4 regions of the Lysinibacillus sp. GbtcB16 genome follow, and region 4 is predicted to be linked to each of the others. Evidence: riboswitches for the same ligand, from Rfam matches in the RefSeq annotation. Region 4 holds a riboswitch; each other region holds the start of a gene.
What was found. A riboswitch is a leader RNA that binds a small molecule or an ion and turns the genes downstream of it on or off. The one in region 4 is predicted to bind cobalamin.
Positions count from the first base shown of each region.

Region 1 (3,158 bases), on a different contig from region 4:
TCAGAGGTATGGGTCAATGACGGCTACAAAAAAACAATTGAGGAGACATATAATACGGGGATTGTTGGCTATGTGCATAAAGATATTCCCCAACTAGGTCACAAAGGGAATTATGTCTATAGTTTTGCACAAGGTTATTTACTGTCACATGCGGAGCCCGGTTTTTATTGCCCTGTGACGTTAACGATGGCCACTGCCTATTTATTAGACCATTATGCAGAGGAAGAAGTTAAGCAGCGCTTCTTACCGCATGTTTGTGCAACAGGCGATATGGAGCTATATGAGGGAGCGACTTTTTTAACAGAGCGACAAGGAGGCTCGGATGTTGGTGCGAATGTAGTAGAAGCAAAACTTGTGGGGAATGAATACCGCCTCTATGGTGAAAAGTATTTTGCCTCCAATGCAGGGATGTGTGGGGTTGCAATGGTATTGGCACGAATAGAGGGTGCACAAGCAGGCTCTAAAGGATTAACCCTATTTGCAGTTCCATGGCGAAATGAAGATGGATCGGCTAACCATCTTCGTATTCGACGACTAAAAGATAAATTAGGTGTGAAAGCCGTTCCATCTGGTGAGGTTGAGTTTGATGGAGCACTCGCGTATGTAGTTGGTGATCAAAATAAAGGGATTTATTATATGCTGGAGGCGCTTAATTTATCAAGAATTTGTAATGCTGTGGCATCCATTGGTATTATGCGCCGTGGCTTCTTAGAGGCGAAGCACTATGTGTCAAATCGATATGCCTTTGGTAAACCTTTAACACAGTATCCTATGATCCAGGATACATTAGGTAAATATGCCGCTAAGCTGCATGTAGAAGTAGCCACGATTTTTGATCTTATTCAATTATACGATAAAGTGACAAGTGGTCAGGGAACAGAACAAGACATCATCATGAACCGTTTATATATTGCCATTATGAAAAAGGAAACGGCAGAGCAAGCGGTCCATTATGCAAGTGAAGCAATTGAGCTACATGGCGGGAATGGCTATATTGAGGACTTTGTAACACCACGCTTACTGAGAGATGCGCAAGTGTTGACGGTATGGGAGGGTACGGCTAATATACTAGCTTTGGAGCTTATTCGCTTAGTGGATAAATACAGGGCACATGAATTGTTTGTTCAAGAGATGGGCGCGCGATTAGAAGTTTTAACAGACCATTCATTAGTGAAAATCGTTCAAGAGCAATTAACTAAACTATCGGCAACCTTACAAATTTTTAGTACTCTCGATGAAGCGACAAAAACGTTTGAAGCAAAGGATGTTGCCAAAAAAATGGCTCAATTATATGAAAGTGTCGTAGCCGTTGAGTGGGCACAAAAATTTGGTGGGAAATATGACAAACTAGCGGATGTTTATTTAGAGCAAACTTGGTCATTACGAACGATTGGTGCTCCGATGAAAACCATACAGTATTTTGCTGAAATCGTCTAATAACCTTTGGAGTCGCCTTGAGATAGAGGCGACTTTTTTTAATTTCATGTATAATAAAATCAACTGAATAGTATAAAGGTTCTTTACTTATGTAAAGTGAAAAGGGAAATCGGTGTAATTCCGATGCGGTCCCGCCACTGTAAGTGTGAGTTTTTTCAAATGATGCCACTGAAGATTTCGGGAAGGCTTGAAAAAACGTAATGCACAAGCCAGGAGACCTGCCTTTATAGCATAGACATGACAGCCTACGAGGATAGGATGGTGGATTTTGTATCAGTTTTTTGGTGCGATTTTGACCCCTCATCATTCGAAGATGAGGGGTCTTATTTTGATGGAACAATATTTCTAACACCTGAACGCACAAATCAACGAAGGAGGATTCACATGAAGAAATTTTGGAAAATAGGGGTATCGGCATTTTTAACGATAGGGTTGCTAGCAGCTTGTGGACAAGAGGCACAAAAAGACAATTCCACACCTACAAAAGAACAAACACAACAAGAAACATCTAAGGCGGAAGAAGCAACATTCCCTATGACTATAACGGATGCTATTGGGAAGGATATTACACTAGAGGCTCCTCCTGAGAAAATAGTGTCACTTATTCCAAGTAATACAGAAATATTGTTTGGCCTAGGTTTAAAGGATGAAATAGTAGGGGTTACAGACAACGACGATTATCCACCAGAGGTAGCTGAAAAAGAAAAAGTTGGTGGCATGGAGTACAATATTGAACAAATTATTGCCTTAAAGCCAGATATCGTTTTTGCTCATGAATCTAGCATGTCTCTTTCGGAATCAGCTATAGCACAGCTAGAATCGGCGGACGTGAAAGTATTTGTTGTAAAAAATGCCCAAGATTTTAATGAAACCTATACAACGATTGAACAGCTTGGGCGTGCTACAGGGAAATTACCAGAAGCCGAAAAAATCATTGCTGACATGAAGGCGAAAGTGGAAGAGGTTCAGGGGAAAGTGAAAGACGTTGAACCTAAGAACGTTTTTGTAGAAGCCTCTGATGAACCTAATATTTATACAGCTGGACAAGGTACATTTATGAACGCAATGCTTGAGATGATCCATGCAAAAAATGTAGCAGCAGATGGTGATAATTGGTATGAAATTGGTGCAGAACAAATTATCACAAAAAATCCAGATGTCATCGTGGTGACATATAGTTATGTACCTGATATTTTAACAAAAATACCAAAGCGTGCTGGTTTCGATACAATAAATGCAGTGAAAAATAATGCTATTGTGCAAGTAGATGAAAGCACAACAAGCCGTCAGGGACCACGTTTAGCGGATGGCCTTGAGGAATTAGCAAAAGCTATCTACCCTGAGGTATTTAAGTGAAAAAAGTAGCAACAGCCTATGTATTAACATGTACGCTTCTTATCATTAGCATCTGGTGTGGCGTCGCTATAGGCTCTGTTCATATTCCGATAGAAGTGCTGTGGAATCAGTCAGTTGATGAAACAGCTGCCAATATCTTTTGGAAAATTCGCCTGCCCCGTGTGCTTTTAGCGGGGCTAGTAGGAGCTTCTCTCGCCATTGCGGGAGCGGCTTTCCAAGGCTTGCTCAAAAATCCATTAGCAGATCCATATACATTAGGTATTTCATCTGGTGCTTCTGTCGGCGCAGTCATGACAATCTTTTTTAGTATTTCTATGCCTGTTGTAGGCTTGTATGCCTTACCTACCTTTAGCATGATAGGCGCG
Region 1 covers NZ_JAGXJV010000005.1:83,535-86,692, forward strand. Annotated here, with positions in the region: gene KVT27_RS17530 (acyl-CoA dehydrogenase family protein) at 1-1,437, shown strand, start outside; cobalamin riboswitch at 1,497-1,677, shown strand; gene KVT27_RS17535 (ABC transporter substrate-binding protein) at 1,822-2,793, shown strand; gene KVT27_RS17540 (FecCD family ABC transporter permease) at 2,790-3,158, shown strand, end outside.
Region 1: it holds a riboswitch for cobalamin, as region 4 does, so the genes downstream of both, KVT27_RS17535 (ABC transporter substrate-binding protein) here and KVT27_RS07705 (hypothetical protein) in region 4, are expected to answer to the same signal.

Region 2 (3,158 bases), 680 kb from region 4:
CGAAAAGAGGGATAATGGCCAATAGCACCACGATGGCTAAAAGTAATAAATTTCGTTTCATATTAGTGCGCCTCCTTTGTAGAGAAAACACGTAAAGATTTTAATTCGCTAATATTATATTTTTTCAAGAAGTTCATGACAATAACTGTTAATAGTCCTTCACTCACAGCTAATGGGATTTGTGTTAAGGCAAAAATACTTGCGAACTTTGTAAAGGAAGCCATAAAGCCTCCAACTTCAGATGGGAAGGCTAGTGCTAATTGAACGGAAGTCACCACATATGTACCTAAATCCCCAAGCATAGCCGCAAAGAAAACAGCTAATGAAAACGATAACCCCATTTGTTGCGCCCCTTTAAATACAAAGTAGGCGATAAACGGGCCTACGATAGCCATCGAAAAAGCATTAGCCCCTAATGTTGTGATCCCACCATGTGCTAAAAGTAAAGATTGGAATAATAAAACAATTGTCCCGATGACACTCATCGCTAACGGTCCAAATAATACTGTCCCGAGACCTACTCCTGTTGGATGTGAGCAGCTCCCTGTAACTGAAGGGATTTTTAAGGCTGATAGGACAAAGGCAAACGCACCGGACAGCCCCAGAATCATTTTTGTTTCAGGGTTTTCTTCAATTGTTTTACGAATAGAGCGCAATCCTAAAATAATAAATGGGATGGAGATTGCCCACCAAAAAATAGCCCATTCGATTGGTAAAAACCCTTCCATGATATGCATGGCGAAGGCACGCTTTGGCACCATTAAAAAAGCCAATAGAAAATAACTAAATTTCCACCAAGACAGCTTCAATTTTCTTCCTCCAAACTGTAAATAGATTTTTAGAATGTAGCGTGCGTAATAAAAAAGCACTTTTCCGTTGTTGGAAAAGTGCATAGCTAAAAAAGCAAATAACATTTTCATCTGCTAAGCCGCACACCTATCCTCGTAGGCTGAAACGATCACTTATTTTCGGCAGGTCTCCTGGCTCTAGTTCAACACTTTATAGGTCTTCCCATCTATTGGACAGTGACATGTTCTATAAAGCTCCCTATTACAGTGGCGGGACCGCGCCGGACTTAAACCGGCTTCCCTTTTAAGCAAAATGACGAGCATTTTACACCAAAAAATAGTAAGTTGTGAGATTTCACGACAAAGTGTATCACGAATTTCCATAAATATGCTATACTTTTTTTATAAAAAATTAAAAATAGAATATCAATGTCGAAAATTCTGATAACTAACGTTTTTTAGGATTAAAGAAGGCAAATTCAATTTTTTAATAGCTTTCAACCCTCCTATGAAATTGATAAATTTGTCATGATTTTTTAAAGAAATATTGAAATTTTAAAATAATAAGATATGATTAAGACAGTTTTCTATTATATATACGATTAAAAATTTCATATAAAACGTCGATAAGTGCTCGAAGAACTCGAGATAATAGGGAAATTGGTGAAAGTCCAATACAGCCCCCGCTACTGTAATAGCTGATGAAATCGCAATGCCACCTGTGCAAACTAGGGAAGGTGCGACAGTAAAATGAAGCTTAAGTCAGGAAACCTGCTTATCAGATTGTGCATGCAAACTTTTCGGAGGGAGAAGTTGAAGCAAAAGCGAGGATCTGTCTTTCAATCTATTCGTTTTTATTTGGCTTCTACAAACCTTTACTCTTCGGCAGAGTAAAGGTTTTTTCTTTTTTCCAAAAGCAAATGAGGGGAGATATAAGATGACAACGTGGAATTTAGAGGGGATGAAAACACATCTCTTTATTTGCAATGGCAGTAGCTGTATGAACAAGGGTGGGGAGGAAATTACCCAAGCTATACGAGATGAAATACAGCGTAACGCACTAGATAAAGAAATACATACGACAAGAACGCGCTGTAATGGACGATGCAAGGATGCTTGTGTTGTAATTGCTTACCCTCAGGGGAATTGGTATCGTGTACCATCAACGGAGCATGCTAGAACACTTGTACAGGATTTGCATCATGAATCCTTATATAACGATCATGTTTTTACACTTCGAGAAGGGACATTACAGCGAACAGCGCAAACGACAGCCATTAAAGGGATTGAAAAGGTGAAAGAGGGGTAAAAACATGGCGCAAAAAGGGAAAATTTTCGTAGTAGGCTTTGGGCCTGGAGACTTTAAGCATATTACGACACGTGCAGTAGAGGCTTTACAACAAAGTGATATGATCATAGGCTATAAAACCTATGTTGAGCTGATTCAAGATTTAGTCAGCGCAAAATCCATTGTCAGTACAGGTATGACAGAGGAAGTGTCACGTGCTCAGGAGGCCGTTCGTCAAGCAGAGGCAGGAAGTATTGTTTCGGTCATTTCGAGTGGAGATGCGGGCGTTTATGGTATGGCGGGATTAGTGTATGAAGTATTAATTGAGCTAGGCTGGACAGAGGCAACTGGTATTGAAGTGGAGATTGTCCCAGGTATTTCAGCTATCAATTCATGTGCTAGTTTACTTGGTGCACCCATTATGCATGATGCTTGTACCATTAGTTTGAGTGACCATCTTACGCCATGGAATTTAATTGCGAAGCGTGTGGAAGCCGCAGCTATGGCCGATTTTGTTATTGCTTTATACAATCCTAAAAGTGGTCGCCGTACAAGACAAATTGTCGAAGCGCAACGAATTCTTTTAGAATATCGTTCTCCTGACACACCAGTAGGGCTTGTAAAAAGTGCCTATCGAGAACGTCAGGAAGTGACGATGACGACATTGGCAAAAATGTTGGAACATGATATTGGTATGCTGACAACGGTTATTATCGGAAACTCATCTACGTTCTTCTATGATAATAAAATGATTACACCGCGTGGCTACCAACGTAAATATACACTTGGCGAGGAAAAACAGCCATTACGTCCACATCAACGCTTACGGGAAGAAAATGAGCCATGGGCGATGAATCAAGAGACAGGAACAGCACGAAATGACTTTGCGGCAGACCCTAATGCAGGGAGAATGAATAAACCCAGTATAGCCGTTATGCCAAAGCCGCAAAAAACAGCACTTGAAATGGCTACAGCTGCGCTTGCAATGGTAAAGGGAACAAGTGCTATCAAGGCTACGCCAAAGCTTGTACAACAAAAAATAGAATCAATTTTTGAATTGGCAGTGAGCCCTGGCGTGGCCA
Region 2 covers NZ_JAGXJV010000001.1:2,213,983-2,217,140, reverse strand. Annotated here, with positions in the region: gene KVT27_RS11340 (energy-coupling factor ABC transporter substrate-binding protein) at 1-61, opposite strand, end outside; gene KVT27_RS11335 (energy-coupling factor ABC transporter permease) at 63-809, opposite strand; cobalamin riboswitch at 954-1,138, opposite strand; cobalamin riboswitch at 1,400-1,581, shown strand; gene KVT27_RS11330 ((2Fe-2S) ferredoxin domain-containing protein) at 1,726-2,097, shown strand; gene cobJ (precorrin-3B C(17)-methyltransferase) at 2,102-3,158, shown strand, end outside.
Region 2: it holds a riboswitch for cobalamin, as region 4 does, so the genes downstream of both, KVT27_RS11330 ((2Fe-2S) ferredoxin domain-containing protein) here and KVT27_RS07705 (hypothetical protein) in region 4, are expected to answer to the same signal.

Region 3 (3,158 bases), on a different contig from region 4:
TACAGGCTATTTGGAAAATTGGTTTAGCAGGCCAAGTACAAAGCGATTTAGTCGTATCTTATTTAGCCAAGAGATTTCAAACTTGTTTAGATGAAAAGCATCCTACTCTCATTCGCTATGATATTATTGTATCTTTAAAAAAATTATATGATCAAACGAGTGATCCTAAATTATTAGACATAGCCCATCGCTTAATCAATGAAGAGCAAAATGTTAAATATAAAAAGAAATATAAGTCAGCCATCCGTTCTTAGTAACGAGATGGTGTTTTTTGTGCAAACCTTTGGTAATGAGGAGATTAGTCAACTATAATATATGAAAAAAACAAAAGGGGTTAGGGAATGAGCATTTATAATTATTTAGTACGAAAGCCGAATGGTGAAATTTTATCAATGGAAACTTTTCGAGGAAAAACAATGCTAATTGTTAACACGGCCAATCAATGCCGATTTACATATCAATTTGAAGACTTACAAAAAATGTACGATAAATATGGCAAAAATAATTTTGTCGTTCTAGGATTTCCTTGTGATCAGTTTGGCCATCAAAATCCTGAAGATGGAGAGGAAACTGCGCATCTTTGTAAGGTCAACTATGGAGTTACGTTTCCCATTTTTGAGCTAGTCCAAGTAAATGGTGAGACGACACATCCTTTATTTAATTATTTAAAACATGAAGTCGATTTTCGTGAATTTGGAAAAGCAAGCATGCAGGAGAAAATGCTTGCTGAGGCAATTGTTCAACTTGCTCCAAGCTTTTTAGATGGTCGTAATATTCGCTGGAATTTTACTAAATTCCTAGTAGATGCAAGCGGAAAAACCATAGCTCGCTTTGAGCCTACAGACTCACAGCTTGATATTGAGCAAGCAATTGAAAAAGTATTGTAGTAGAGTGATTTTATGGGAATTGAAATACGTCTAAAACGGCTATCATTTTTGTACGCAACTATTTTTTCCTATCAATCTATGATAAACTGCTTTACAAGTGAATTATTCTTGCAGAATAAAGGTGCTAGCTAGCATAATCGGGAATTCGGTATAAGCCGAAGCTGTTTCCGCAACTGTAAGTACAGCTATTATAAAGATGAACCACTGTTTCATAGGAAAATGGGAAGGTTCTTTATAGCTCTTATAAATTATATAGGAGCGTTGTACAAGCCAGGAGACCGACCTTTATTTGAACGTATAACAACTCTTCGGAAGCTAGGAGGATATACGGCAAATACATAGGCAGTGTCGTGTTTCTATGACAATCATTATGTTATTTTCGTCGTTCCTTTGCGTGAGGAGCGACGTTTTTTTATGTTCTATAAAAGTGAGGATTTTCATTAAGAAAAAGGGGGACAGCAGGTTGAAAAAAGATACACGTTATTCTTGTTATCCTTTTATGCGAGAGAGGGCTTCAACTGTCGATTTTGAGATTCGCACAGATAGTTTAACAACGCATTTAGGGGTTGCGCTAGCTATAGTAAAGAAAGAGGATGTCCAAGTTGTTGCAGATGATTTAATGCAGATTTTACCTATGGCTTATCATGTGAATGGCTCGGTTCGTGGGAAGCTAGCAGTTACAGATGAGGATCTATCCTGGTTAAGTGAGCGCTATGATTTTTATGTAAGTCATGTGAAGGAAGAGATTCAAAATTTTGTTTTACCTCAAGGAACAGAGGCTGCTGCTGCTTTACATCTTTGTCGTAGTGAGGCGAAAAAATCATATCGAACTTTACACAAGGTTTCGGAAGAACGAGAGGTACCGACTATTCTCTTCGATTATTTAGGCTTATTAGCCAATGTATGTTTTGTAATGGCTGTCTATACGAATCAACAAGCTGGAATAGCTGAAATTCCGTTTATGAGTAAATCATATCCAATGAAAAAGAAAAAGGTGAATAATAATGAAGAAACTATTTAATTTACAATGGCTATCGGTTTTATTGCTAGCGCTCGTTTTAGCAGGTTGTGGAACTGCGGAAGATACAAAAAATAAAAATGGTTCTCAAGATGAACAAAAGATTGAGCAAACAAGTTACAAAGTAACCGATGATCGTGGCGTAGAAATAGAGTTTAAGGAAGTGCCAAAAACAGTTGTGTCCTTACAACCAAGTAACACAGAAATTCTATTTGCATTAGGGGTTGGCGATAAAATTGTAGGTGCCACTGAATATGATACATATCCAGAAGCCGCCCAAAAAATCGAACGTGTTTCTGATACTGTGAATTATAACAGTGAGCGAATTTTAGCGTTAAAGCCAGATGTTGTTATTGCGTATACGATTGGTGAGAAGGATGCACTTAAGCCACTCGAGGATGCAGGAATTAAAGTATTTGTTATTCAATCAGCGGCTACATTTGATGATGTATATGGAGATATCGAACAAATTGCAGCTGTTATGGATGTTAAGGATAAAGGCAAGGCATTAAACGAGGAAATTAAAGCAAAAATCGCTGATGTGCAAACAAAGGTTAAGGAAGTAAAAACACCAAAAAATGTTTATTTAGAAATTAGTCCGAAGCCAGAAATATATACAGCAGGCTCTAGCACTTTCCAACAAGAAATATTAAATGCGGCAAATGTAAAGAATGTGTTTGCAGATTTAGATGGCTGGAAGCAAGTATCTGAGGAAGATGTAATTGCGAGAAATCCAGACGTCATTTTAACAACAGTCAACTATACAGAAAATCCAATTGGAGAAATCCTTGCTCGTGATGGGTGGAATACGGTAACAGCTATTCAAAACAAGGCAGTTCAGTCCCTTGACACAGATATCTCAAATCGTCCAGGTCCACGTATCGGTGAAGCAGTTGAGCTTGTTGCTAAAGCTGTGTATCCAGAGTTATATAAATAAGATCGTAGAAAATGCTAGTTGTTTATTACAGCTAGCATTTTTTATTTTATTACCTAGTGTGAAAATTGGTATTCATGTAGTTTGTTCGATAGAATAAAGGTAAGAACGCTTATTAATATAGGGAGGTGTAGTTCAGTGAAGCAAGTACAAAAAAATATTCCGTTTGAGGCCGTTTATAATTTCCGAGATATGGGGGGATATCAAACGAGAGATGGGCGTGTTATAAGAAATGGCTTATTTTATCGCTCTGCCGCACTTGGTAAAATGACATCGACAGATAAAGAATTATTTGAAACATTAGGTATTAAAACAATTT
Region 3 covers NZ_JAGXJV010000017.1:12,982-16,139, reverse strand. Annotated here, with positions in the region: gene KVT27_RS22250 (hypothetical protein) at 1-254, shown strand, start outside; gene KVT27_RS22245 (glutathione peroxidase) at 342-887, shown strand; cobalamin riboswitch at 990-1,188, shown strand; gene KVT27_RS22240 (hypothetical protein) at 1,351-1,908, shown strand; gene KVT27_RS22235 (ABC transporter substrate-binding protein) at 1,892-2,842, shown strand; gene KVT27_RS22230 (tyrosine-protein phosphatase) at 2,978-3,158, shown strand, end outside.
Region 3: it holds a riboswitch for cobalamin, as region 4 does, so the genes downstream of both, KVT27_RS22240 (hypothetical protein) here and KVT27_RS07705 (hypothetical protein) in region 4, are expected to answer to the same signal.

Region 4 (3,158 bases):
AGATGAGAACCAAGCGATTAACTTAACTGATTATAGAATGGAAATCAAAATTAGGGATACTATTAAGAATCGTGAAACCTATGAGACAAATCAATCTATACGTATCAATAGTCGTTGGTTTAAAGTAGCGGACACTATACTAATGAAGAACGGACTCATTCATGTATCGGTAAAAACTTCGAGCCGTCCAACAGGTTTCCCGAACGACCTATAACCGGTATTAGGATGGAATCCTAACTAGAAGCGGAGTCAAGGCGACTACCCCAAGAGAAAAAATTTGCAAATTACCTATTTTGATTACACACACGCGAAAAAATATCGCTATTTCGGACTCGCTACCTATTAAATGTTAATCGGCAATCTGTCACGTATAATGTACGGTTCAGCAGTAACACCTAAGTAGAATATGTTTCGAAAGATGTTGCGAAAGCCCATGACGCATATAATATATGCATTAGGTCTAACCAATAGTTATATCTGATAGGAATAGTATTCCCAACAGATTGGGAACAATCTTCCCCACCAAACTGATGCAAACAATCCTTGCGTGAGGTCAAAACAATGTTTAGGTGCCTTATCTAATATATACATTGTATACATGAGGTCGCCACAGATGGCGAAAGGCACTATATACAATATATACCATGGCGATACTATCGCTAGGGTGGAGAAAAGTATATATACAATGTATAGACCCTTTCTCAATAGCGAAATGCTATTCAGCGTAAACAATCCTTACGCATTAAGGGTATCAACATTACCTCACCCTTACATTATAAGGTTCAGAATCACCGTACTCGAAATAGGTACGCAGAACCTGCGTAGCCAATTTGCATACTCAGGTCAGAATCGTGAAGTGTAGATGAAAACGAAAAGGTTCGTAATTCAATTACGACCCTTGGTAGAGCGCAAAATACTTGGTTTTTATCAGAGTATGGTTTATATGAAGTATTGATGCAATCATTTAAAAATAGTAGAATGTGTACTCTACTTATCAGGTGATTAGATATGGTTATTCTCCACTAGTATAGGTTTATTTTTCCATATATAATGGATTATGGAGAAAGGTGTGGAGAAATTGAAAGTATCTAATCAAACGAAAGTAACTATTATTGTTTGTCTAATCGGTTTTATCTTTGTAGGTTACTTTTCAGCAAAACAGTATATTAAAGTGACTAATTGTATGGAAAATTACGGAGAATATGAGTATAGTGCCAAGGAAAGATGTTACCGCAATCATAGTAATAAACATGAGGTAGAAGATTGGGAGCAATACAAGCGTGATGTAAAAGATGCTAAGTTTAAGCATGACTTATACGAGGAAGTAGAGAGAATGAATAGATAGCAAACTAGGGTTACTCTTAATTGAGTATCCCTTTTTTTGACTTTTAGTAGAGTACATATTACAATATAAACCAATAGTTAAAGAAGAATAGTTTGTCTACTATTTTTCTGGTCAGTTTCACAACTGAATAGCGTGTAGTAATAGGTGTAAATTGCGTGCAATTTGCTTAAAAGGGAAGTCGGTGTGAATCCGACACTGTCCCGCAACTGTAAATGTGAGCGACTTTTCAGTATCCACTGTCCTTGGACGGGAAGGAGAAAAGAAGCGATGATCATGAGTCAGGATACCTGCCTGTTACGAGTACACACCATAAACCTACGAGGAATAGGAGGTGGCATGTTGACAAAACAGAATGCTCTGTTCGTCACAGTACGTCAAACGCCCAAAGTTCATGAAAGGGTTCATTTTAGAACTCCTTCGCATTTACTTAGGGTTTGTTTGGCATTGTGTGATGAAGCACATTAAAGCGAAGGATTTCCTCAAACATAGTAGGAAGTCCTTTTTGTTTTGAAAATATGTACGCAAAGGGGATGCACATAGGATGAATATTCATGCAACGACAACACAGGAAACGCCTTTTGTAGATATGACGATTTGTAAGCAGCCACGGACAGAAGTTGCCAAGAAAGCGAAAACAAGAATGGTGGTTGAATCACTAATAGATCAATTATTAGCAACGAGACTGATTCGCAACGATCGCTTTTTTGAGCAAATCTTATATAATAAAGACATTATTTGGATACAAAATGGGGAGGTAGAGGGCCATCTTTTTGCTCAGGCAACGTTAACGGATCAACTGAAAACGAAGACGAATAGCTTTATGATGTATATGCCAACCAACCCTATTGTTTATGAGGTGAATGGGGAGCAGTACCACTTAATTACACGCATTGATTCAACACGAGCAAAGCCTAATCTTGACCGTCTTTCACAGGAGCCCAATCCAGTGTTAAGTGCTGCACGTGTCAATGATTTATTGTGCTCGATTGTCATCCGTTTTTATGAAACGTATATGAACGATTTAGAGCAAATTCCTCATCAGGATAAACTAATCGCATTTGTGCAGCAGGAATACTCACAGTTTCTTCAAGCCGTTCAGGAATTAAATGATTATCACTTTAATTGGCATCCACGTGGAAACGGACACGAGCTATTATTAACATTAATTGATCAACTACAAATATTAAAAAGCCAGCCTGGAAAAGTAGTTATCGACTTCACGAATACACAAGGTTACGTGGTGGTTGAACCTGCCTATCCGGTGCACAAGCCTTCAAAGAAAGCTGTTGGTGCCATTTAAAAGCAAGCCCTCCGCTTCATGGAGGGCTTGCTTTATTATTTGTATAGATATTCTATCTTCATCTGAAGTACTAGTTCAATAGATTTGCCATGCTAGTACATGAACTTAACTCTGACAATGCATGGCTGCTTGCGCCTCTTGCCAAGGGACAGAATAGCCTTTACCTTTTGCACAAAAAATGCTGGAAGAACTGTATTCAGGGTCGGCATTTTTATCATAGCCTATTTGAGTTATTACTTCTTCTGTATTATGACACACATCATAGCCATCAAATTGGAGGGTAAGCGCACCTTTCCCATTTGTATAGGCGGCAAAAATCGTGCTATAGCTCATGAAGGTCGCTACTGGTGCACGTCCTGTTAATACAACGTCTGTTTCAGTGAGTACAGGGTCGTCGAAGGTGCCAGCAGCCTGTTGAATGTCGGTCATCATACGGCCAATAAAGTCATTGGAAGCCTTCATTTTAAAGCGATAATAGGGCTCAAGCAGGACGTTCTGTGCTTGTTCCAGTCC
Region 4 covers NZ_JAGXJV010000001.1:1,531,374-1,534,531, forward strand. Annotated here, with positions in the region: gene KVT27_RS07695 (hypothetical protein) at 1-214, shown strand, start outside; gene KVT27_RS07700 (hypothetical protein) at 1,070-1,345, shown strand; cobalamin riboswitch at 1,471-1,654, shown strand; gene KVT27_RS07705 (hypothetical protein) at 1,887-2,645, shown strand; gene KVT27_RS07710 (elongation factor G) at 2,751-3,158, opposite strand, start outside.